2 regions of the Streptomyces sp. NPDC006365 genome follow, and region 2 is predicted to be linked to the other one. Evidence: riboswitches for the same ligand, from Rfam matches in the RefSeq annotation. Region 2 holds a riboswitch; the other holds the start of a gene.
What was found. A riboswitch is a leader RNA that binds a small molecule or an ion and turns the genes downstream of it on or off. The one in region 2 is predicted to bind glycine.
Positions count from the first base shown of each region.

Region 1 (11,573 bases), on a different contig from region 2:
TCGAAGGAGAAAGGGATTCGGTGCTTGCCGAGCAGCTTCAGGGACTTTTCGGAGCGGATCGCGTCCACGCGCTCGTCCGCCGTCTCGACGTCCACGGTCCGCGGGGAGGCGCCCTCCAGGCCGAGCAGTACAGCCTTCGGGGTGCCGTGGCCGTGGCCGGTCGCGCCCAGGGAACCGTACAACTCGGCGCGAATCGAGGCCGTCGGGGCCAGCAGGCCCTCATTCTTCAGGCGGCGGGCGAACATGCGTGCCGCGCGCATCGGGCCGACCGTGTGGGAGCTGGACGGGCCGATGCCGATCGAGAAAAGGTCGAAGACCGAGATGGCCACGGTGACTCCTCAACAAGAGGTGGTACATGGGCGGGCACCGCGCACGTACGTCTCAGTGTGCGCGGTGCCCCGAAGAAAGCGTCCGAACAAGTCGTACGGAACGTACGGACCTACTTCAGGCCCGCGTACAGCGGGTGCTTGTCGGCCAGCGCGGACACCCTGGCCTTCAGCGACCCGGCGTCGTAGGCGGGCTTCAGCGCCTCGGCGATGATGTCCGCGACCTCGGCGAAGTCCTCGGCCGTGAAACCACGGGTGGCTAGGGCGGGCGTGCCGATCCTGAGCCCCGACGTCACCATCGGCGGGCGCGGGTCGTTCGGGACGGCGTTGCGGTTGACGGTGATGCCGACCTCGTGGAGGCGGTCCTCGGCCTGCTGTCCGTCGAGCTCGGAGTGGCGCAGGTCGACCAGGACGAGGTGTACGTCCGTCCCGCCGGACAGCACCGAGACGCCGGCCGAGGTGACGTCGTCCCGCATCAGGCGCTCGGCCAGGATCCGCGCGCCCTCCAGCGTGCGCCGCTGGCGCTCCTTGAACTCCTCCGAGGCCGCAACCTTGAAGGAGACGGCCTTCGCGGCGATCACATGCTCCAGGGGACCGCCCTGCTGACCGGGGAAGACAGCCGAGTTGATCTTCTTCGCGAGATCGGCCGTGGACAGGATCACGCCACCGCGCGGACCACCCAGCGTCTTGTGGGTGGTGGTCGTGACGACGTGCGCGTGCGGGACGGGGTTCGGGTGCAGTCCCGCCGCGACCAGGCCCGCGAAGTGCGCCATGTCGACCATCAAGTACGCGCCGACCTCGTCGGCGATGCGGCGGAAGGCGGCGAAGTCCAGCTGCCGCGGATACGCCGACCAGCCGGCCACGATCAGCTTCGGCCTGGACTCCTTGGCCAGCTTCTCGACCTCGGCCATGTCGACCTGTCCGGTCGCGTCGTCCACGTGGTAAGCGACGACGTTGTAGAGCTTGCCGGAGAAGTTGATCTTCATGCCGTGAGTCAGGTGCCCGCCGTGCGCGAGGTTCAGGCCCATGATCGTGTCGCCGGGCTTGAGCAGGGCGAACATCGCGGCGGCGTTGGCCTGGGCGCCCGAGTGCGGCTGGACGTTGGCGTGCTCGGCGCCGAAGAGTTCCTTGATCCGCTCGATGGCGATCCGCTCGACGACGTCGACGTGCTCACAGCCGCCGTAGTACCGGCGGCCCGGGTAGCCCTCGGCGTACTTGTTGGTGAGGACCGAGCCCTGGGCCTCCATGACCGCGACCGGAGCGAAGTTCTCCGAGGCGATCATCTCCAGGGTGGACTGCTGACGGTTCAGCTCGGCGTCGACCGCGGCGGCGACGTCCGGGTCGAGTTCGTGCAGGGGCTGGTTCAGAAGCGACATCAGTCAGGAGTCCTTCAGGAGGCGGAGTCGGAGCCGGAGAATTCGGCGTACTCGGTCGCGGAGAGCAGGTCCTTCGGCTCCTCGGCGATACGTACCTTGAACAGCCAACCGCCCTCGAACGGGGCGGTGTTCACCAGCGCCGGGTCGTCCACGACGTCCTGGTTGATCTCGGTGACCTCACCGGTGACCGGCGAGTACAGATCGCTGACCGACTTCGTCGACTCCAGCTCGCCGCAGGTCTCGCCCGCGGTCACCGCGTCGCCGACCTCGGGGAGCTGGACGTAGACGACGTCGCCGAGCGCGTTGGCCGCGTACTCGGTGATGCCGACCGTCGAGACGCCGTCCTCGGCGACCGACAGCCACTCGTGCTCCTTGCTGTAGCGCAACTGCTGGGGGTTACTCATGGCTTGGATTCTCCTGTACGCGGGGAGTGGTGATGAACGGGTTGTCGTGTGTGACAAGACCGCGGATGCCGGACGGCGGACACGAGACGGCACACGGGAACGTACGTCACGTCGGCGCGCTGCCGAACCGTCGGCGGGACTACTTCTGGCGCTTGTAGAACGGCAACGCCACGACCTCGTACGGCTCGTGGCTGCTCCGGATGTCCACTCCGACACCGGGCGTGCCGGGCGCGGAGTGCGCGGCGTCGACGTACGCCATCGCGATCGGCTTGCCGAGGGTCGGCGAGGGCGCGCCGGAGGTGACCTCGCCGATGACCTCGCCCTCGGTGACGACCGCGTACCCGGCGCGCGGGACTCGGCGGCCCTCGGCGATCAGTCCGACGAGGACGCGCGGCGGGTTCTCCTGAGCCCTGGAGGCGGCCTCGGCGAGCGCCTCGCGCCCCACGAAGTCGCCCTCCTTCTCGAACTTCACGACCCGCCCGAGCCCCGCGTCGAAGGGCGTGAGCGAGGTCGACAGTTCGTGCCCGTACAACGGCATGCCCGCCTCCAGGCGCAGCGTGTCCCGGCAGGACAGGCCGCAGGGGACGAGGCCCACCGAGGACCCCGCCTCGGTCAGCGCCTGCCACAGCTTCTCCGCGTCGGCCGGGGCGACGAACAGCTCGAAGCCGTCCTCGCCGGTGTAGCCGGTGCGCGCGATCAGGGCCGGGACGCCGGCGACCGTGCCGGGCAGGCCCGCGTAGTACTTCAGGCCGTCCAGGTCCGCGTCGGTGAGCGACTTCAGAATGCCGGGGGACTCGGGGCCCTGGACGGCGAGCAGCGCGTACGCGTCGCGGTCGTCGCGGACGTCGGCGTCAAAACCGGCGGCGCGCTCGGCCAGCGCCTCCAGGACGGTCTGTGCATTACTCGCATTCGCGACGACCATGTACTCCGTCTCTCCGAGCCGGTACACGATCAGGTCGTCGAGGATGCCGCCGTCCTCGCGGCAGATCATGGTGTAGCGGGCGCGGCCGACCTTGACGCTCCCGAGGTTCCCGACCAGCGCGTAGTCGAGCAGCGCCGCGGCCCTCGGTCCGGTGACCGTGATCTCGCCCATGTGGGAGAGGTCGAAGAGGCCCGCCTTCGTACGTACGGCGAGGTGCTCGTCGCGCTCGGATCCGTACCGCAGGGGCATGTCCCAGCCGGCGAAGTCGGTCATGGTGGCGCCGAGCGAGCGATGCAATGCATCGAGTGCGGTACGGCGTGGAATGGTACTGCTCATCGGACAGGGCTCCCAAGGCATGACGGCGAGGTCGTTCCTCCCCATCTGTCATCGGAACCTGAGAGGTTCGCCGTGACCTGTACGGTCACTGGCTTGCACCGTGGGTGGAGCCGACCCCCTGGCTGCCAGGAGACGGCCCGCTTTTCAGATGTGCCTCGCCCGCGCGGTAACGGGGCCTGAGAGATTCAAGGGAGGGACTTGCTCCTTCGGCGCCCGGACACTCGTACACGTTCGTGTACACGTGCCCGGAACTCTCCCGCGCGGATTCAAGCGGCCGGTATGCAGTTGGCGCGCACATCATCGCACGCATCGGTGCGGCACGGCAGGGGGGACTTCCACAGGGGCTCGGAGGCGTTCACGTCATTCACAGAGATCTGTGACGGGCCTGTGGCACGGCGAGAACGAAAACGACAGGGTGCACGCATTACCTTCTCTTTACACTCGACGGGGATGGGTCTCCCGACCCCATGGGGAGGACGAACAGCGTGAACAGGACCACGGCGTACGCGACGGGTGCCGCCGTCGCACTGCCCAAGCAGCCCGCTGTCCCGGCTGTCCCGGCCAGGGAGGCGTGCGGCCCGCTCCCGGCGCCCGTCGTCCGTGATCTGCGGGAGCGTGCGGGACACAGTCCGCACGGCCTGCGCTTCGGCGCGGCCGATCTCGTCGTGGTCACGGGCCTGCCGGGCAGCGGCAAGTCGACCCTGATGCGCCGCGCCGTGACGGGCGTGCGCATCGACTCACAGGACACCCGCGACCGCTGGGACCACCGCCTGTCCCGCTTTCTGCCGTACGCGGTCTACCGCCCCCTCGTACGGGCCGCGCACTACGCGGGCCTGCGCCGCGCCCTGCGCTCCGGCGAGGGCGTCGTCGTGCACGACTGCGGCACCCAGGCCTGGGTGCGCAACTGGATCGCGCGCGAAGCCAGGCGCCGCGGCGGCACTTTGCATCTGCTGCTGCTCGACGTCCCGCCGGACACGGCCCTGGACGGCCAGCGCGAGCGCGGCCGCGGGGTCTCGCGGTACGCCTTCGCCCGGCACCGCGCCGCGGTCGCCCGGCTGCTGCGCTCCGTCGAGAAGGGTGACCTGCCGGAAGGCTGCGGTTCGGCCGTCCTCATCGACCGGTCCGCGGCGGATGTGCTGCGGCGGATCGACTTCGGCGACTGAGCGGGATCGGCTGCGGCGACTGAAACGGCTCGCGCCAGGCGGGCGCTAGGGTTTTCAGTCGCAGCGGTCGCTGCCCCGGCGGTGGTATCCGGCCTATCCGGCACTGATTCCGGCAGTGGTTTTCGAGCAGGTGGTAGAGGCAGATGGACTTCCCGGCACAGGCGCACCCCCATCCACACGTCGGCTGGCCCGGCAACGAGTTGGAAGAGGTGCTCGCCGCGTCTCTCGGCGCTCCGGCGGGGCCCTCGGCGGCTGCCCGGATAGTGGAGGTCCTCGGGCGCAGCTTCCTCTGGGTGCCACTGCCGAACGGCGGCGGCCCGCACAGCGGCCCGCTGGACCTGCCCGCGATGGAGCTCGGCGGACAGGCGTACGTCCCGGTCTTCAGCTCGGTGCAGCAGTTCCGGCAGATCGCCGGCGACCACATGCCGTACACGATCGCGCCCGCCGTCGAGTTCGCGCGCGGACTGCCGCCACAGGTGGGCATCGCGGTGAACCCGGAGGGCACGGTAGGCATCCCGCTGCCCCCGCCCGCCGTCGCCGAGCTGTGCCGCGCCGGCCGCACCGAGCTGGACGGCCCCACGAGCGGCGGCCGGGTCCGCCTGTTCGAGCCCGACTGGCAGCAGGACCCGGTGGACTTCCTGACGGCCGCCTCGACCGAGTTCGAAGCCACCGGCGCCGTACGAACCGCCCGCCGCTGCCTGGCAGCCATCGAAACGGCAGACCCGGTCCTGTTCATAGGCGTAGAACTCACCTCCTGGGACCCCGACGCCAGAACCCTCCCCATGGACGCCCTGGGCCGAGCGCTCACCCGAGCCCCGGCCCCCTGGCCAGTCAACCTGGTCTTCGTGGAAGCAGCCGTGGACCCGGTGACCACGTGGCTACGAGAAAGGGTCCGCCCCTTCTACGCGGGCCCGCTGTAGAGAGTGCCCCCGTCAGGGGCGCCCCGAAGGGGCGCGGGGAACTGCGCGACAAGCGACAACGGACCGGCAGCCCGCGAATGACGTGGAGCCCCGAGCTCGAATCGGCACTTACAGCGGAGGTCAGCTCCAACCGGTTCAGCCAGCGCAGCGCATAAGCTGGTTTCATATCCGAGTCAACTTCTCGAAGGGGCGGTACAGGTGAGCGCCAGCGGCATCGCGGCCGGGCAGGTCGAGCACATGCTGCGCCAGGTCACGCCCGGGCGTTACGACGCCTACGAGGCGCTCCTGCGGGCGCTCGCGACCCCCTCGGCGGGCCAGATCTGGATGCTGCTCTGGCATGGCCAGGCCGGTTCACCGGACGCGCAGTACGGGAACATGGAGGTGGAGGGCTTCAGCTACGCGCCCTGCGTCACCTCCGCCCAGGAACTCTCGGCCAGCGGCTGGAACCGTTCGTACGAAGTCGTCGACGGCCTCGACGCGGCCCGCACCCTCTACCCCGACCACTACGGCCTGTGGCTGAACCCGCACGCGCCCGGCGGCGGCGTCGGCGTCCCCTGGCTCGACCTGCGGCGCATCGCCACCGGCCTGGAGCGGCAGCCCGCCGGCCCGCTCCGGATGGCCGAGCCGAGCATCGAACTCCCGCAGTTCTACGCCCTCCTGGCGCAGAACGCGCATCGCACCGCCGCCGTGCGCTCGCTGCGCCGCGCCTGGGTACAGCCCGCGCTGGGCGCTCCGTATCTGGCCATCGGGCTCGATGTGTACGACACGAGTCCGCCCGCCGTGGACTCGGTACGGGCGATGATGCAGCAGTCGATCGGTGCCGTGCCGGAGGGGCTGCCGGTGTCGACCGTCGCGATGTCCGACGAGTACGACCCGGTGGCCATGTGGATGCGGGCCATGACGCGCCCGTTCTACGACCGCGAGGCCCACGCGGCCCCCGCGCAGGCGCCGGTGGCGGGCGGATACGGCTACCCGGACTCGTACTGACACGCTCGTACTGACGCTCCGTCGGACTTTGCCCGACCCGGCTGACCCGGGCTCACCTCGCCTGATGCCCTCCGTTCGCCTTTCGTTCGACCTCGATTCGACTTCGGATCTGGTTCGGGTTTATTGTCCCGATCTACGCGGGTAAACGCGGCGTGTGGCTCTTGGGTATCAACTGTCCCGCGTCCGCACCTCGTTACGTACCGTTCGGATAACGGAACGTCCCAGACAGCATCACGTTTAGGCATCCATTCACCGCCAGGTCTGGCAACAGATCGCTGAACCGTTGAAGACTCCGGCTTCGGGGGTGTTCGCCCCTGTGTACGACGGACTGAATCAGGCCGCTTACAAGCGGCATGTGGGGGCCGGCTACAGCCGGTTGAGAGGGGTCGCTGCCACGATGACGGCACCATTGCACGAGCCGACCGCGGAAGCGGCCCCGAGCGCTGCCGAGGAGGCGGTGCTCGCCGGCTCCGCCGAGGGCAAGGCGGTACAGGGGCGTTCCCTCGGCCGGATCGCCTGGGAGCGCCTCAAGCGCGACAAGCTGGCCCTCACGGGCGGCGTCATCGTGCTCGTACTGATCGCGATCGCACTGCTCGCACCGGTGATCACCAACCTGGTCGGGCAGGATCCGGAGACGCACCACGAGGACCTGATCGACCCTCTCTTCTCGACCCCCAAAGGCTCCTGGGGCGGCATCAGCGCGGACCACCCCTTCGGCGTCGAACCGGTCAACGGGCGTGACGTGTTCGCCCGCATCGTCTACGGCGCCCGCATCTCGCTCCTGGTCGGTTTCATGTCCGCCATGGTCGCTGTCGTGCTCGGCACGGTTCTGGGTGTCCTCGCCGGCTACTTCGGCGGCTGGCTGGACGCGGTCATCAGCCGTGTGATGGACGGTCTGCTGGCCTTCCCGCAGCTGCTCTTCATCATCGCGCTGGTCTCGGTCATGCCGAACGAGATGCTGGGCCTCACCGGCACGGGTGTCCGCCTGTTCGTGATGATCCTGGTGATCGGCTTCTTCGGCTGGCCCTATGTCGGACGTGTGGTGCGCGGCCAGACGCTCTCGCTGCGTGAGCGCGAGTACGTCGAGGCCGCCCGCAGTCTCGGGGCCGGGCGGATGTACATCCTGTTCAAGGAGCTGCTGCCCAACCTCGTCGCGCCCATCATCGTGTACACGACGATGATGATCCCGACCAACATCCTCACCGAAGCGGCGCTCAGCTTCCTGGGCGTGGGCGTCAAGCCGCCCACGGCCTCCTGGGGGCAGATGCTCTCGAGCGCGATCGACTACTACGACTCGGATCCCATGTACATGGTGATCCCGGGTGTAGCGATCTTCATCACCGTGCTTGCCTTCAATCTCTTCGGCGACGGCGTGCGCGACGCGCTGGATCCGAAGGGTTCCCGCTGAACTGCCGTACCCCCAGGGCCCGTCATCTGTCGGCGGGCCGCTACACACACGGAGGATCCGAGTGACTACCCAACGCACCACAGGGCGGCGCAAGCAGGCCGTGGCCGCCGCCGGCGTGGTCGCCGCGCTGCTTGCCACGGCGGCGTGCGGCGGCGGCGGCACCGACGACGGCGGGGAAGGCGGCGCGGCCGGCTTCAACGCCGCCAACAACAAAGTCGCCCAGGCCTCCGAGGCCAAGAAGGGCGGCGAGCTGAAGTTCGCCGGTGTCCAGGACGCCGACTCGTGGGACACCACGCGTGGCTACTACGGCTTCGCCTGGAACTTCATGCGGTACTACAGCCGCACGCTGGTGACCGGTAAGGCGGAGCCCGGAGCGAAGGGCGCCGAGGTCACCCCGGACCTCGCCACGAGCACGGCGAAGATCACCGACGACGGCAAGACGTACACGTACACGCTGCGTGACGGGGTGACCTGGGAGGACGGCAAGCCGATCACCTCCAAGGACGTCAAGTACGGCATCGAGCGCCAGTGGGCGCAGGACGTGCTGTCCGGCGGTCCCGTCTACCTGAAGGACATCCTCGACCCCAAGGGCGAGTACCCGGGCCCCTACAAGGACACGTCCGCGGACAAGCTGGGTCTGAAGGCGATCGAGACCCCGGACGACAAGACCATCGTCTTCAAGCTGCCCGCGGCCAACTCGGACTTCGAGGACATGCTCGCCATGGCCTTCGCCTCGCCGGTCCGTCAGGACAAGGACACCAAGTCCAAGTACGGCCTGAAGCCGTTCTCGTCCGGCCCGTACAAGTTCCAGTCGTACACGCCGAACAAGAAGCTGGTCCTGGTCCGCAACGAGAACTGGAAGCAGTCCTCGGACCCGGTCCGCAAGGCGTACCCGGACAAGATCTCGCTGACGCTGTTCACCAACGCCAATGACATGGACCAGCGCCTGATCAACGGTGACTACGATCTGGACATCAACCAGACCGGCATGTCCCCGCAGGGCCGCACCACCGCCCTGAAGGAGCACAAGGGCAACCTGGACAACCCGGTCTCCGGCTACGTCCGCTACGCGGTCTTCCCGCAGAGCGTGAAGCCGTTCGACAACGTGGAATGCCGCAAGGCCGTGCTCTACGGCGCCGACCACGAGTCGCTGCAGACCGCGCGCGGCGGCCCGGTGGCCGGCGGTGACATCGGCACCAACATGCTGCCGCCGTCCGTCCCGGGTGCCGAGGGTCAGAAGTACGACCCGTACGACATGGCGGGCGCGGACAAGAAGGGCAACGTCGCCAAGGCCAAGGAGGCGCTGAAGGCCTGCGGCCAGCCGAACGGCTTCAAGACCACCATCGCGGTCCGCAACAACAAGCCGGTCGAGGTGGCCACCGCCGAGTCGCTGCAGGCGTCCCTGAAGAAGGTCGGCATCGACGTCGAGATCGACCAGTACGACGGTGCGCAGACCAGTGGCATCATCGGCAGCCCCGAGAACGTGAAGAAGAAGGGCTACGGCATCATCATCATGGGCTGGGGCCCGGACTTCCCGACCGTGCAGGGCTTCGGTCTGCCTCTGTGGAGCAGCAAGTACATCCTTGAGAGCGGCAACAACAACTTCGCCCTGATCAAGGACAAGGCGATCGACGGCCTCTTCGATGACTACGTCACGGAACTGGACGAAGCGAAGAAGGAGCAGATCTCCACGGAGATCAACCACAAGGTCATGGAGGGCGCTTACTACTTGCCCTTCGTCTTCGAGAAGTTCATCAACTGGCGCGGCAACAACCTGGCGAACGTCTACACGACCGACAACTACAGCGGTCAGTACGACTTCGTGAACCTGGGTCTGAAGAAGTAAATCCGACCGGCGCACCCGCCATACGGCACGAAAGGCAGGTGAAGGCCGGCGCGGCGTAACCCGTGGGCCACCGGAAGACCTCCGGTGGCCCACGGTCCGCCGCCGGGCCGAGAGCAGTGCTCGCTTACCTCATCAGGCGGCTCTTCGCCGCCGCAGTGATGCTGGTGGTCATCATCCTGGTGGTCTTCTGCATCTTCTTCCTCGTCCCCCGGTGGGCGGGCGTGGACCCGGCCACGATGTTCGTGGGCAAGCAGGCCGACCCCGGGGCCATCGAGGCGGTCCGCCAGAAGCTGGGTCTCGGCGACCCGATCCTCGCCCAGGTCTGGGAGTTCTTCAAAGGCCTCCTCGCTGGACGTACGTACGTCGGTGGCGGCGATGTGACCAACTGCGCGGCACCGTGCTTCGGTTACTCCTTCCGCAACGAGCAGGCCATCTGGCCGGTGCTCACCGACCGCTTCCCGGTGACACTGGCGCTCGCGCTCGGTGCCGCCGTGCTGTGGCTGCTGTTCGGGGTCGCGGCGGGTGTGCTCTCCGCGCTCAAGCGGGGCACCCTGTGGGACCGCAGCGCGATGGTCGTCGCCCTCGCCGGCGTCTCGCTCCCGATCTACTTCACCGGTCTGCTGTCGCTGGCGATCTTCAGCTACGGACTCGGCTGGCTCGACGCCCAGTACGTCCCGCTCGAGGAAAGCTTCACCGGCTGGCTCGGCGGCATGATCCTGCCCTGGATCACCCTCGCCTTCCTCTATGCGGCGATGTACGCCCGGATCACCAGAGCAACCATGCTGGAAGTCATGGGCGAGGACTACATCCGCACCGCCCGCGCCAAGGGCCTGCGCGAGCCGGTCGTCATAGGCAAGCACGCCATGCGCTCCACCATGACGCCGATCCTGACCATGCTCGGTATGGACCTCGGCGCCCTGATCGGCGGCGCGATCCTCACCGAGACCACCTTCAGTCTTCCCGGCCTCGGGCAGGCGGTCCTCAAGGCGATCAGCGACAAGGACCTCCCAGTGATCCTGGGCGTCACACTGATCACCTCGCTCGCGGTGATCGTCGCCAACCTCGTCGTGGACATCCTGTACGCCGTGATCGACCCCCGAGTGAGGCTCGCATGACCGAACTCAGCAAGAGCGGGGCGGCGCTGAGCGAGCCCGTGAAGGACTCGCCGGCCCCGACCGCCTTCCTCGAAGTCCGCGACCTGAAGGTGCACTTCCCGACGGACGACGGACTGGTCAAGTCCGTCGACGGGCTCAACTTCACGCTGGAGAAGGGCAAGACCCTCGGCATCGTGGGCGAGTCCGGCTCCGGCAAGTCGGTGACCTCGCTCGGCATCATGGGCCTGCACACCACCGGCCAGTACGGCAAGCGCAAGGCGCAGATCTCCGGCGAGATCTGGCTGGACGGCACGGAACTGCTCACCGCCGACCCGGACCACGTACGCAAACTGCGTGGCCGCGAGATGGCGATGATCTTCCAGGACCCGTTGTCGGCGCTGCACCCGTACTACACGATCGGCCACCAGATCGTGGAGGCGTACCGCATCCACCACGACGTCGACAAGAAGACCGCGCGGCGGCGCGCGATCGAGATGCTCGACCGCGTGGGCATTCCGCAGCCGGACAAGCGCGTCGACGGCTACCCGCACGAGTTCTCCGGCGGTATGCGCCAGCGCGCGATGATCGCGATGTCGCTGGTCAACAACCCGGAACTGCTCATCGCGGACGAGCCGACGACCGCCCTGGACGTGACCGTCCAGGCGCAGATCCTGGACCTGATCCGCGATCTGCAGAAGGAGTTCGGCTCCGCGGTCATCATCATCACCCACGACCTGGGCGTCGTCGCCGAGCTCTCCGACGACATCCTGGTGATGTACGGCGGCCGCTGC
Region 1 is NZ_JBIAHS010000015.1:79-11,651, forward strand. It holds partial or broken gene ACFYO0_RS32255 (serine dehydratase beta chain) at 1-329, opposite strand, end outside; gene glyA (serine hydroxymethyltransferase) at 440-1,702, opposite strand; gene gcvH (glycine cleavage system protein GcvH) at 1,717-2,106, opposite strand; gene gcvT (glycine cleavage system aminomethyltransferase GcvT) at 2,246-3,364, opposite strand; glycine riboswitch at 3,519-3,633, opposite strand; gene ACFYO0_RS32275 (AAA family ATPase) at 3,832-4,527, shown strand; gene ACFYO0_RS32280 (enhanced serine sensitivity protein SseB) at 4,671-5,447, shown strand; gene ACFYO0_RS32285 (enhanced serine sensitivity protein SseB C-terminal domain-containing protein) at 5,646-6,434, shown strand; gene ACFYO0_RS32290 (ABC transporter permease) at 6,832-7,842, shown strand; gene ACFYO0_RS32295 (ABC transporter substrate-binding protein) at 7,904-9,688, shown strand; gene ACFYO0_RS32300 (ABC transporter permease) at 9,805-10,803, shown strand; gene ACFYO0_RS32305 (ABC transporter ATP-binding protein) at 10,800-11,573, shown strand, end outside.
Region 1: linked by a shared signal. The riboswitch ahead of gcvT (glycine cleavage system aminomethyltransferase GcvT) and the one ahead of gcvP (aminomethyl-transferring glycine dehydrogenase) in region 2 are both predicted to bind glycine.

Region 2 (11,573 bases):
CGCGGATTCCGCGGGCGCATGTCCTCAAGCGCGATCTTGCGACTCCCTGGGCAGTGAAGGGCCTGGTGATGCGGCGGGTTGTGGAGGCAGCTGGGGACCGCTTTGTCGACACAACCGACGGCGTACGGGTCGTGGAGACCGACGGGCGTTGGGTGATGGTGCTGCCCGATCCTGCGGAGGCCGTCACGCATCTGTGGGCCGAGGGGCCAGACGACGCGTCCGCCCAGGCTTTGCTCGACGAGTGGTCGTCTGTGGTGGACAGCGCCGGGCGCTGAGCACACGCGTGCCGAACGGTGCCCCGCCGGGGCACCGTTCGGCACGTCGGTGGGGCCATTCGGAGGTGGCGGTCGCGACGTGCGACGATGTGCGGCATGCCGCAGCACCCCCCCGTTCGGAGCACCCCCACGCGCCCTCCGCGGCTGGACGCCTCCATGTCGCTGCTCACCAACGTCATGGACCACAGCCTGGACGAGGGGTATGCGGAGGCGGCCGCCCGTAAGAAGGCCGAGAACGCCGGTGGCATGCCGAAGACGGTGCGGGCAAAGGTGGGTCTCGCGGCCGGACTGGTACTGGCGGCCCTCGTGGTCACCGTGGGCGCGGCACAGGCGCGGGTCGAGGCTCCGGTCGTCGCGAAGGAGCGCGAGGAACTCATCGACCGCATCGACCGTGAGAACGCGGTGGCCGACAAGCTCGAGGACAGTGTCGACGAGTTGCGCGACGACGTGAGCGCTCGGCAGCGCGAGGCGCTGAAGAAGCACGGCGGTGACCGGGGCGAACTGGTCGGAATCCTGTCGGGAGCGGTCGAAGTGCATGGTCCCGGCGTGAAGCTGGTCGTGGACGACGCGAAGGAAGCCGATCAGAGCGGTGACGGAGACGCGCGCGAGACGTCGGGCTTCTCCGACACGGGGCGCGTACGGGATCGCGACCTGCAGCGGGTCGTCAACGGGTTGTGGGCATCGGGCGCCGAAGCCGTCTCGATCAACGGGCAGCGGCTGACGTCGCTGTCCGCGATCAGGGCGGCGGGCGACGCGATACTGGTCGACAACAAGCCGCTGGTGCCGCCGTACACCGTGCTCGCTGTGGGGGACGGCAATGGGCTGAGCAGCGAGTTCGAGAGCAGTGCCGACGGGCTGTATTTGCAGGCGCTGCACGAGAACTACGGGATCCAGACCGGCCTTTCCGTCGAGGACGACGTCCGGCTGCCCGCGGCGCCGAGCGTGATCGTACGAACAGCAGAACCGAGCACAGAGAAGGGCACATCGTGATCGCCGTACTGGGCCTCGTCGTGGGAGTCGTGGCTGGATTGTTGGTTCGGCCCGAAGTTCCGGCGGTGGTCGAGCCATACCTCCCGATCGCCGTGGTCGCGGCGCTCGACGCCGTGTTCGGCGGTCTGCGCGCGATGTTGGACGGCATCTTCGACGACAAGGTCTTCGTTGTGTCGTTCCTCTCCAACGTCGTGGTGGCCGCGCTGATCGTCTTCCTGGGCGACAAGCTCGGCGTCGGCGCTCAGCTGTCCACGGGCGTCGTCGTCGTCCTCGGCATCCGCATCTTCTCCAATGCCGCGGCGATCCGCCGGCACGTGTTCCGGGCGTGAGGCCGATGAGCAACCAGGAAGAGACCCCTGAGCAGGCCCCCAAGGCCTCCCCTGAGAACTGGCTGAGCAAGAAGCTGCCCGAAGAAGTCCCGGCTGAGGGGCCGAAGACGTCTGAAACCGAGGCTCCTCAGACGTCGAAAGCATCGGAGCCACCCGAGAGCGAGCCGGAGCAGGCCGAGCCGACCCTGTCGGGTCGGCAGCGGCTGGTGAACGGTCTGTGGCCGCCACGCCTGTCACGTGCGCAGTTCATCGTCGCCCTTCTGCTGTTCGGTCTCGGCTTCGGCCTGGCCGTTCAGGTGGCGTCCAACAGTGACGGCGACGGCGCGCTGCGTGGAGCGCGTCAGGAAGATCTCGTACGCATCCTCGATGAACTGGATGACCGTACTCAGCGTCTGGAAGAGGAGAAACAGGGTCTCGAAGATCAGCGAACCGAGCTGGAGAACAGCTCGGACCAGGCCGAGGAGGCCCGCAAGCAGACGGTCGAGAAGGAGAAGCAGCTCGGCATACTTGCGGGCACGGTGGCGGCGCAGGGGCCCGGCATCACGCTGACCATCGACGACACGGAGGGGACGGTCGAGGCCGACATGCTGCTCGACGCGATCCAGGAGCTGCGCGCAGCCGGATCGGAGGCGATCCAGGTCAATGGAGTACGGGTGGTCGCCAGCACGTACCTGACCGACCCGAGCGGGGGTGGAGTGAGCGTCGACGGGAACAAGATCAGCGCGCCTTATCGTTTCAAGGTCATCGGCAAGCCGCAGGACCTCGAACCGGCGCTCAACATCCCCGGTGGAGTGGTGCAGACTCTGGAGAAGGAGCAGGCCACTGTCACGGTGGAGCGCTCCGACAAGATCATCGTTGATGCCTTGCGACCAGCGAAGCAGCCTGACTACGCTCGGTCGTCCTCCCAGTGAGGCGGGGGCGCATGCGGGCGGCTCGTCGCGGGCATGACGTTGCGGGGGGTCGACGCACCGAATGGGTGGTGCGTGGTGGAAACTGTCTGGTGGATGCCGACGTTGTGAAGATGTCCGGCTCGACCGGTGTGTGTAATCAGGGTTCGTCCTGCCCCACGGGCGGGTCTGTTTCGGTCAAGGGGAATCGCCCGTGAAGTTGTTTGCGAAATGGTTTGGCAAGAGCGCGAAAGAGGGCAGCGACAGTGCCACTGCCCGCCATCGCGCGTCGCGCCATGAAGATGCCGAAGGGCAGGGGGAGCGCCCGCTGTTCCGAGATCAGCTCGGTGGCCCGGGTGGTGACATTTCCGGTGGTCAGGGCGCGTCGTCTGTTGACCCTGCCCAGTCAGGCCGCATAGGTTTCGGGGATCCAACCTCAAGTGCGGGTGGAGGGTTCTCCCCCGATCCGTACGCGTCCAATGCCCAGGCAGGACAGCCGCGGCAGGAGGATCCGTCCATGTCGGCCCTGGTGTGCACGAGGTGCGGGAATCGCAACGCGGAGAACAGCCGCTTCTGCTCCAACTGCGGCGCGCCGCTGCGCGCCGGAGCGGCTGCCGAGCGTCCGTCGGAGACCACATCGACGATCTCCATCTCGGGCCTCGAGGCCTATGACGCCGAGGCCACCGGCCAGACACAGATGCCGATGCTGTCGCCCGAGGCGCAGGCGGCTGTGGACGCGCTGCCGCTCGGCTCAGCGCTCCTGGTGGTGCGCCGCGGCCCCAACTCGGGCAGCCGCTTCCTGCTGGACAGCGACCTGACCACGGCGGGCCGTCATCCGCAGAGCGACATCTTCCTGGACGACGTGACGGTGTCGCGTCGCCATGTGGAATTCCGTCGGCAGCCGGACGGCACGTTCACCGTGGCGGACGTCGGCAGCCTGAACGGCACGTACGTCAACCGGGAGCGGATCGACTCCGTCCCGCTGTCGAACGGCGACGAGGTGCAGATCGGCAAGTACCGGCTGGTCTTCTACGCGAGCCAGCGGGGAATCTGACCCTCCCCAGAATCCGTCCGGGGACCCCAGGGAAGGGCCATGCTTCGAACACCGAGCGGCGGTGCCGGGAACGGCGCCGCCGCCAGTGGGCTGATGAGTATCGGCACGGTGCTGAACGTGCTGCGCGAGGAGTTCCCCGAAGTCACCATTTCAAAGATCCGCTTCCTGGAGTCGGAAGGGCTCATCGAGCCGCAGCGGACCCCGTCGGGGTACCGGAAGTTCAGCCCGGAAGACGTCGAGCGCCTGGGCCACGTACTGAGGATGCAGCGGGACCACTATCTGCCCCTGAAGGTGATCCGCGAACACCTGGACGCCATGGAGCGCGGTGAGGCGGTGCGGCTGCCGTCGCTGGGACGGCAGCGTGACGGCGAGGCCGCCGACGAGCCGGAGGGACCCACCGCGGCGCGAATCGGGCGGGCCGAGTTGTTGGCCACCGCCGAGATCGGTGAGCAGGAGCTCGATGAGTGGGAGTCGTACGGCCTCATCACGCCGCTGCCGGACGGGGGTTACGGCGCCGAGGCGGTGACCGTGGCCGGCCTTGTCGTGGAACTCGGGCGCTTCGGGATCGAGCCGCGGCATCTGCGCGCCGTGAAGGCCGCCGCCGACCGTGAGGCCGGACTCGTCGACCAGGTCGTCGCCCCGCTGCGTCTGCACCGCAATCCGCAGACCAGGGCACACGCGGAGGCGCGGACCAGGGAGCTGGCGGGACTCGCGGTGAAGCTGCATGCCGCGCTCGTGCAGTCCGCGCTCGGAGTACGGCTGCATTGAACCCGAGGCATGTGACCGAGCCCGGATCCGCCGCCCGTTACGTGCTCGACTACCCAAAGATGCCGAGCACGGCCTAGGGTTGCTGTGTGAACGAGCTCGACGTCGTAGGTGTCCGGGTCGAAATGCCCTCCAACCAACCGATCGTGCTCCTGCGTGAAGTGGGAGGCGACCGTTACCTCCCCATTTGGATCGGGCCGGGGGAGGCGACGGCGATCGCCTTCGCACAGCAGGGCATGGCTCCCGCGCGACCGCTGACGCACGACCTGTTCAAGGACGTGTTGGAGGCCGTCGGCCAGGAACTCACCGAGGTGCGCATCACGGACCTGCGGGACGGTGTTTTCTACGCGGAGCTGGTGTTCGCCAGCGGGGTCGAGGTCAGCGCCCGGCCGTCCGACGCCATAGCGCTGGCGCTGCGCACCGGGACGCCGATCTACGGCAGCGACGGAGTGCTGGACGACGCGGGGATCGCGATTCCGGACGAGCAGGAGGACGAGGTGGAGAAGTTCCGCGAGTTCCTCGACCAGATCTCGCCCGAGGACTTCGGCACCAACAGCCAGTGACCCGGCCTGACGCACACAACCAGGGCTGGGGCTTCGGGACGAATATGCAGTGACCCTCCGGGACCACCGGCCGACAGGGCGTGCGGCGGTCGCGCCGGGAGCATTCGGCCAGCCTTTCCCCGTGATGGGGCACGGGAAACCACTCTTAGGGTGATTATCACTCGGCGTGCCGAGTGCGGTGGTCGTTGACGCACCCCCCGTGACTGCCTACCGTCGATGAGGCAGGTCAAGGGGACGGAGGTCGGCGTGAGAAGCAGCGGCGACGGTACGGCTGGGGGCGCCCCCGGACGCAGTCCGGTGGAGAGCGGCCCGTACCCTCCCCCAAGCTCTCGGCTCCGCTCGGGCATGGGGTATCCCCAGCATGGCGGCGCGGCCGACCACGCTCCACAGCAGCGTCCGGCGCCGGCGCCGGACGGTGGCGGGGTGGCGTCCGAGGAGATCGGCTATCGCGGTCCCACGGCCTGCGCTGCCGCGGGCATCACCTACCGGCAACTGGACTACTGGGCCCGCACAGGCCTCGTCGAGCCGAGTGTGCGGCCTGCCTACGGGTCGGGGACGCAGCGGCTGTACAGCTTCCGGGACGTTGTCGTCCTGAAGATCGTCAAGCGGTTTCTCGATACGGGTGTGTCGTTGCAGAACATCCGTACCGCGGTCCAGCACCTGCGGGAGCGCGGATTCCGTGACCTCGAGCGCATGACGCTGATGAGCGACGGGGCGACGGTCTACGAGTGCTCCTCGCCCGACGAGGTCCACGCGCTGCTCCAGGGTGGGCAGGGCATCTTCGGGATCGCCGTGGGGGTGGTCTGGCGCGACGTGGAGAGCGCGCTCTCGCAGCTGCACGGGGAGCGCGTCGACACGGGGGAGACACTCGTCGGGCACCATCCCGCGGACGAGCTGGCGCGGCGTCGCAACCGCGCGGTCTGAGCGAGCGGTTACCGGAGGGTCCCGCACATCGAGGGGCCAGGGCTTGCGCACCGAGGGGCGAGGGCTGCTGCGTACGGGGGCATTGTCAGTGGCGTAGGGCAGCATCGGAGATATGAGAGCCGCGCCCACGATCCTGCATCTCGACATGGATGCCTTCTTCGCCTCGGCGGAGCAGGCGGCCAAGCCGAGCCTGCGCGGCAAAGCGGTCATCGTGGGTGGGCTCGGGCCGCGGGGTGTGGTCGCGACGTGCTCGTACGAGGCCCGGGTCTTCGGGGTCCATTCCGCGATGCCCATGGCGCAAGCGCGACGGCTGGCGCCGAACGCCGCGTATCTGGTGCCCCGGTTCGGGTTCTACCGGGAGATCAGTGAGCAGGTGATGGGGCTGCTGCGCGAGCTGTCGCCGCTGGTGGAGCCGCTGAGCCTGGACGAGGCTTTCGTCGATCTGGAGGCCGGGGGAGCGGCCTGGGACGAGGCTTCGGCCCGGCTGGCGGGGGCGAAGCTGCGCGCGGACATCCGGGCCGTCACCGGGCTGACCGGGTCGGTGGGGCTGGCGGCCTCCAAGATGCTCGCGAAGATCGCCTCAGAGCAGGCCAAGCCCGACGGTCTGGTGGTGATAGACCCGGGGACGGAGCGCGAACTGCTCGCTCCCATGTCGGTGCGTACATTGCCCGAGGTGGGGCCGGCCACCGGGGACCATCTGCGGCGGGCCGGGATCACGACGGTCGGGGAGATCGCCGAGGCGGGTGAGGACGAGGTCGTACGGCTCCTCGGAAAGGCCCACGGAAGCGCGCTGTACGCCATGGCGCTGGCGCACGACGAGCGGCCCGTGGTGGCCGAGCGGGACACAAAGTCGGTGTCCGTCGAGGACACCTACGACGTGGACATCCATGAACGGGTGCGGGTGCGGATGGAGGTGCAGCGGCTCGCCGACCGGTGTGTGCGGCGGCTGCGCGGCGCGCATCTGTCGGGGCGGACCATCGTCCTCAAGGTGCGGCGGTACGACTTCTCGACGCTGACCCGTTCCGAGACTCTGCGGGGCCCCACGGACGACGCCGCGGTGGTGCGGGAGGCGGCCGCGCGGCTGCTGGAGTCCGTGGACACCACCGGAGGCGTACGGCTGCTGGGAGTCGGGGTTTCTGGGCTCGCCGACTACACACAGGAGGATCTCTTCGCGCAGGTTCGGGCGCAGGCCGAGGCACGGACCCACGCGGGTGAGCCGGAGCATCCGGCGCAGGACGAGGCGCAGGAGCCGGCCGATGAGCAGGAGGCGCCCGCCGTGCGGCGGTGGGCCGCGGGGCATGACGTACGGCATGCCGAGTTCGGGCACGGGTGGGTGCAGGGCAGTGGCATCGGGCGGGTCACGGTGCGGTTCGAGACGCCCGACTCCGAACCCGGGCGCGTACGCACCTTTCGCATCGACGATCCGGAGCTGGAGCCGGCGGACCCGCTGCCGCTGGTGTCGCGAAGACCGTAGGCCTCGGCGACAGCGCTCCGCCGGGAATACCGCACCGGATGCGAAAAGCTCGCCTAGGGCTCGTCCGAGCCTGCCAGGTGGCCGAAGTCGCGGTCCGGGGGCGGAGGCGGGGGAGTTACGTCGAGGCCGTAGTGGTGGTAGAGCTGGAGTTCTTGTTCCGGGGAGAGATGGCGGCCGACGCCGAAGTCGGGGGCGTCCTTGATGAGGGCGCGGTCGAAGGGGATCCGCAAGGTGCCCTCGACCAGTTCGCTGGGCTCCAGGGGCACGAAGGCATCCCTGCCGAACAGGCCGGTGCGTATGGCGGCCCACTCCGGCGTACCGGTCGCGTCGTCGAGATAGACCTCGTCGACAGTGCCGATCTTGTGGCCGTCGCGGTCGAACGCCTTGCGGCCGATCAGGTTGCGCGGATCGATGTCGGTCTGCACGGGCCCTCCATCTGGTCACAACTCATCCGTCAGCACTACGCATCCATAAGCACTACGAAAGGGCACTTTGCGGTGGGCGGCCACTCGGGGGATGCCCGCTGGTACTCTGTCAACGGCCGCTGACCCCGTGCGGGAGAGTCCTCCAAGGCTTCATCGGAGGCGCCGAAGGAGCAAATCCTCCCCGGAATCTCTCAGGCCCACGTACCGCGCGGACGAGGCCACTCTGGAAAGCAGAGCGGGTGTTTGACGGCTTCCGCTCTCACCGACGGTGAAAGCCGGGACGCCGTACAGACGGCGGACCGGTGAAGCTCTCAGGTCGAGATGACAGAGGGGGAGGCCGTCCGGGCACCCGCGCCGTGGTGCCCTCGAAGGTCGTGTCAGACCAGGAGGCCTCCGCAAATGACCGCCCATCGCATTCCGCTCTCCGAGCTCGAACGGGGAATCCCCTTCGAGCAGCGCCACATCGGGCCCGACACCGAGGCCCGGGCCAAGATGCTCGCGCAGGTGGGGTACGGCTCGCTCGAAGAGCTGACGGCCGCCGCGGTGCCGGATGTGATCAAGGACGCCGAGGCGCTCGCGCTGCCGGCCGCGCGCTCCGAGGCCGAGGTCCTCGCCGAGTTGCGCTCCCTCGCGGACCGTAACGAGGTCCTCGACTCGATGATCGGGCTCGGCTACCACGGCACGTTCACGCCGCCGGTGATCCTGCGCAACGTCATGGAGAACCCGGCCTGGTACACCGCGTACACCCCGTATCAGCCGGAGATCTCGCAGGGCCGCCTGGAGGCGCTGCTGAACTTCCAGACCATGGTCGCCGACCTTACGGGCCTGTCGACGTCGGGAGCCTCGCTGCTCGACGAGGGCACCGCCGCGGCCGAGGCCATGGCGCTGTCGCGACGCGTGGGCAAGGTCAAGAACGGCGTCTTCCTCGTCGACACCGACGCGCTGCCGCAGACCATCGCCGTCATCGAGACGCGCGCCGAGCCGATCGGCGTCGAGGTGGTCGTCGCGGATCTCAGCGAGGGCATCCCGGCCGATGTCTGCGAGCGTGGCGTGACCGGCCTGCTCATCCAGTACCCGGGCGCCTCCGGTGCCGTACGGGACATCAAGCCCGTCATCGAGCAGGCGCATGAGCTGGGCGCGATCGTCACCGTCGCCGCCGATCTGCTGGCGCTGACGCTGCTTGCCTCGCCGGGCGAGCTCGGCGCCGACATCGCGGTCGGCACGACCCAGCGCTTCGGAGTACCGATGGGCTTCGGCGGGCCGCACGCCGGATACATGGCGGTCCACGAGAAGTTCGCCCGCAACCTGCCGGGCCGTCTCGTCGGTGTCTCGCTGGACGCGGACGGCGACCAGGCGTACCGGCTCGCCCTTCAGACGCGGGAGCAGCACATCCGCCGGCAGAAGGCGACCAGCAACATCTGTACGGCTCAGGTCCTGCTCGCCGTGATGGCCGGTATGTACGCCGTCTACCACGGTCCGGAGGGCCTCAGGTCGATCGCGCAGCGCACCCATCGGTACGCCACGATCCTCGCCGCGGGGCTCAAGGCGGGCGGAGTCGAGGTCGTCCACGAGGCGTACTTCGACACGCTCACCGTCCGGGTGCCGGGCAGGGCCGCCGAGATCGTCGCGGCCGCCCGCGAGGGTGGGGTCAACCTGCGTCTCGTCGACGCCGACCAGCTGTCCATCGCCTGCGACGAGACCACCACGCGGACCCAACTGGGCGCCGTCTGGACCGCGTTCGGCGTCGAGGGCGACATTGAGGCGCTGGACGCCTCCGCCGACGACACGCTGCCCACCGCGCTGCTGCGCACCGACGAGTACCTCACGCACCCGGTGTTCCACCAGCACCGCTCCGAGACCGCGATGCTGCGCTATCTGCGCCGCCTCGCCGACCGCGACTACGCGCTCGACCGCGGCATGATCCCACTCGGATCCTGCACCATGAAGCTCAATGGCACCACCGAGATGGAGCCGGTCACCTGGCCGGAGTTCGGGCAGATGCATCCGTTCGCGCCCGCCGAACAGGCACAGGGCTACCTCACGCTCATCCGTGAGCTGGAGGAGCAGCTTGCCGAGGTCACCGGCTACGACAAGGTGTCGCTCCAGCCCAACGCCGGTTCGCAGGGCGAGCTGGCCGGCCTGCTCGCCGTACGCGGATATCACCGCGCGAACGGCGACGAGCAGCGCACCGTCTGCCTCATCCCGTCCTCCGCGCACGGCACGAACGCGGCGAGCGCCGTCATGGCCGGCATGAAGGTCGTCGTCGTGAACACCGCCGAGGACGGCGAGATCGACGTCGAGGACCTGCGCGCCAAGATCGAGCAGCACCGTGACGAGCTGGCGGTGCTGATGATCACGTACCCCTCAACGCACGGTGTCTTCGAGGAGCACGTCGCCGACATCTGCGCGCAGGTGCATGACGCGGGCGGTCAGGTGTACGTGGACGGCGCCAACCTGAACGCGCTGGTGGGCCTCGCCAAGCCGGGCCGCTTCGGCGGTGACGTCTCGCACCTCAACCTGCACAAGACGTTCTGCATCCCGCACGGCGGTGGCGGTCCGGGCGTCGGCCCGGTCGGTGTACGCGCGCATCTGGCGCCGTATCTGCCGAACCACCCCCTGCAGCCCGCCGCGGGCCCGGAGACGGGCGTCGGCCCGATCTCGGCCGCTCCCTGGGGTTCGGCCGGGATCCTGCCGATCTCCTGGGCGTACGTACGCCTCATGGGCGGCGAGGGGCTCAAGCGAGCCACGCAGGTCGCCGTGCTGAGCGCGAACTACGTGGCCAAGCGGCTGGAACCGCACTATCCCGTGCTGTACACCGGTCCCGGCGGGCTTGTGGCGCACGAGTGCATCATCGATCTGCGGCCGCTGACCAAGGCGACCGGCGTGAGCGTCGACGACATCGCCAAGCGACTGATCGACTATGGGTTCCACGCGCCGACGATGTCCTTCCCGGTGGCCGGGACGCTGATGATCGAGCCGACCGAGAGCGAGGATCTGGCCGAACTCGACCGGTTCTGCGAGGCGATGATCGCCATTCGTACGGAGATCGAGCGGGTCGGCTCCGGGGAGTGGCCGTCGGACGACAACCCGCTGCGGAACGCTCCACACACGGCGGCCGTGCTCGGCGGCGCATGGGAACACGTGTACAGCCGTGAGGAGGCCGTCTTCCCGGCAGGGGTGTCGGCCGCGGACAAGTACTGGCCGCCGGTGCGGCGGATCGACCAGGCGTACGGCGACCGGAACCTGGTCTGCTCCTGCCCGCCGCTGGACGCTTACGACGAGTAGCCGCGTCATCGCGTCCGGGCATACGTCGGGGCCGGTTCCGGGATGTCCCGGGGCCGGCCCCTCATATGTCCTGGCAGCGTGCCTGGCGTCCCCCGTGGTGCGCCCGTGCGGCTCAGGCGGCGGTCATCACCTGCGCGCCGGCGAGCGGTCGGTGCGGGGCGATGATCCGGCCGTCCGGCAGGAGCTCACCGGTGTCCTCGAAGAGCAGGACGCCGTTGCACAGCAGGCTCCATCCCTGCTCCGGGTGGTGCGCCACGAGGTGCGCTGCTTCCCGGTCGGCGGAGTCGGCTGTCGGACACGGTGGCTGGTGCTGGCACATTGGTGGGATCTTTCCCTGTGTAGTGAGGTCGGTGATCGTCTTGTGGTCTGTGCTGCGGCTCGATGTGGTGTCCATGGCCGCCCCCCGTTTGTCAGTCGGTACGGAACCCAGTGTTGCCCTATAAACGTCAATCCGCAGGGATTTCGAGGTGGCGCTCCTCACAGGTTGATGACGCACCACTCGTGCGGATGGTTCATTCCAACTGGGCTGCCTGTTCGGGTGGTTCGGAATGGCCGGATAGGTCTAGTCATAATGGGCCCGGCGTGCGCTGCGTCCCTTCCCT
Region 2 is NZ_JBIAHS010000001.1:3,408-14,980, forward strand. It holds gene ACFYO0_RS00020 (mannose-1-phosphate guanyltransferase) at 1-275, shown strand, start outside; gene ACFYO0_RS00025 (DUF881 domain-containing protein) at 363-1,265, shown strand; gene ACFYO0_RS00030 (small basic family protein) at 1,262-1,594, shown strand; gene ACFYO0_RS00035 (DUF881 domain-containing protein) at 1,600-2,505, shown strand; gene ACFYO0_RS00040 (FHA domain-containing protein) at 2,654-3,535, shown strand; gene ACFYO0_RS00045 (MerR family transcriptional regulator) at 3,575-4,303, shown strand; gene ACFYO0_RS00050 (bifunctional nuclease family protein) at 4,390-4,863, shown strand; gene ACFYO0_RS00055 (MerR family transcriptional regulator) at 5,110-5,787, shown strand; gene ACFYO0_RS00060 (DNA polymerase IV) at 5,900-7,261, shown strand; gene ACFYO0_RS00065 (PRC-barrel domain-containing protein) at 7,315-7,686, opposite strand; glycine riboswitch at 7,807-7,903, shown strand; gene gcvP (aminomethyl-transferring glycine dehydrogenase) at 8,086-10,971, shown strand; gene ACFYO0_RS00075 (DUF5999 family protein) at 11,084-11,290, opposite strand.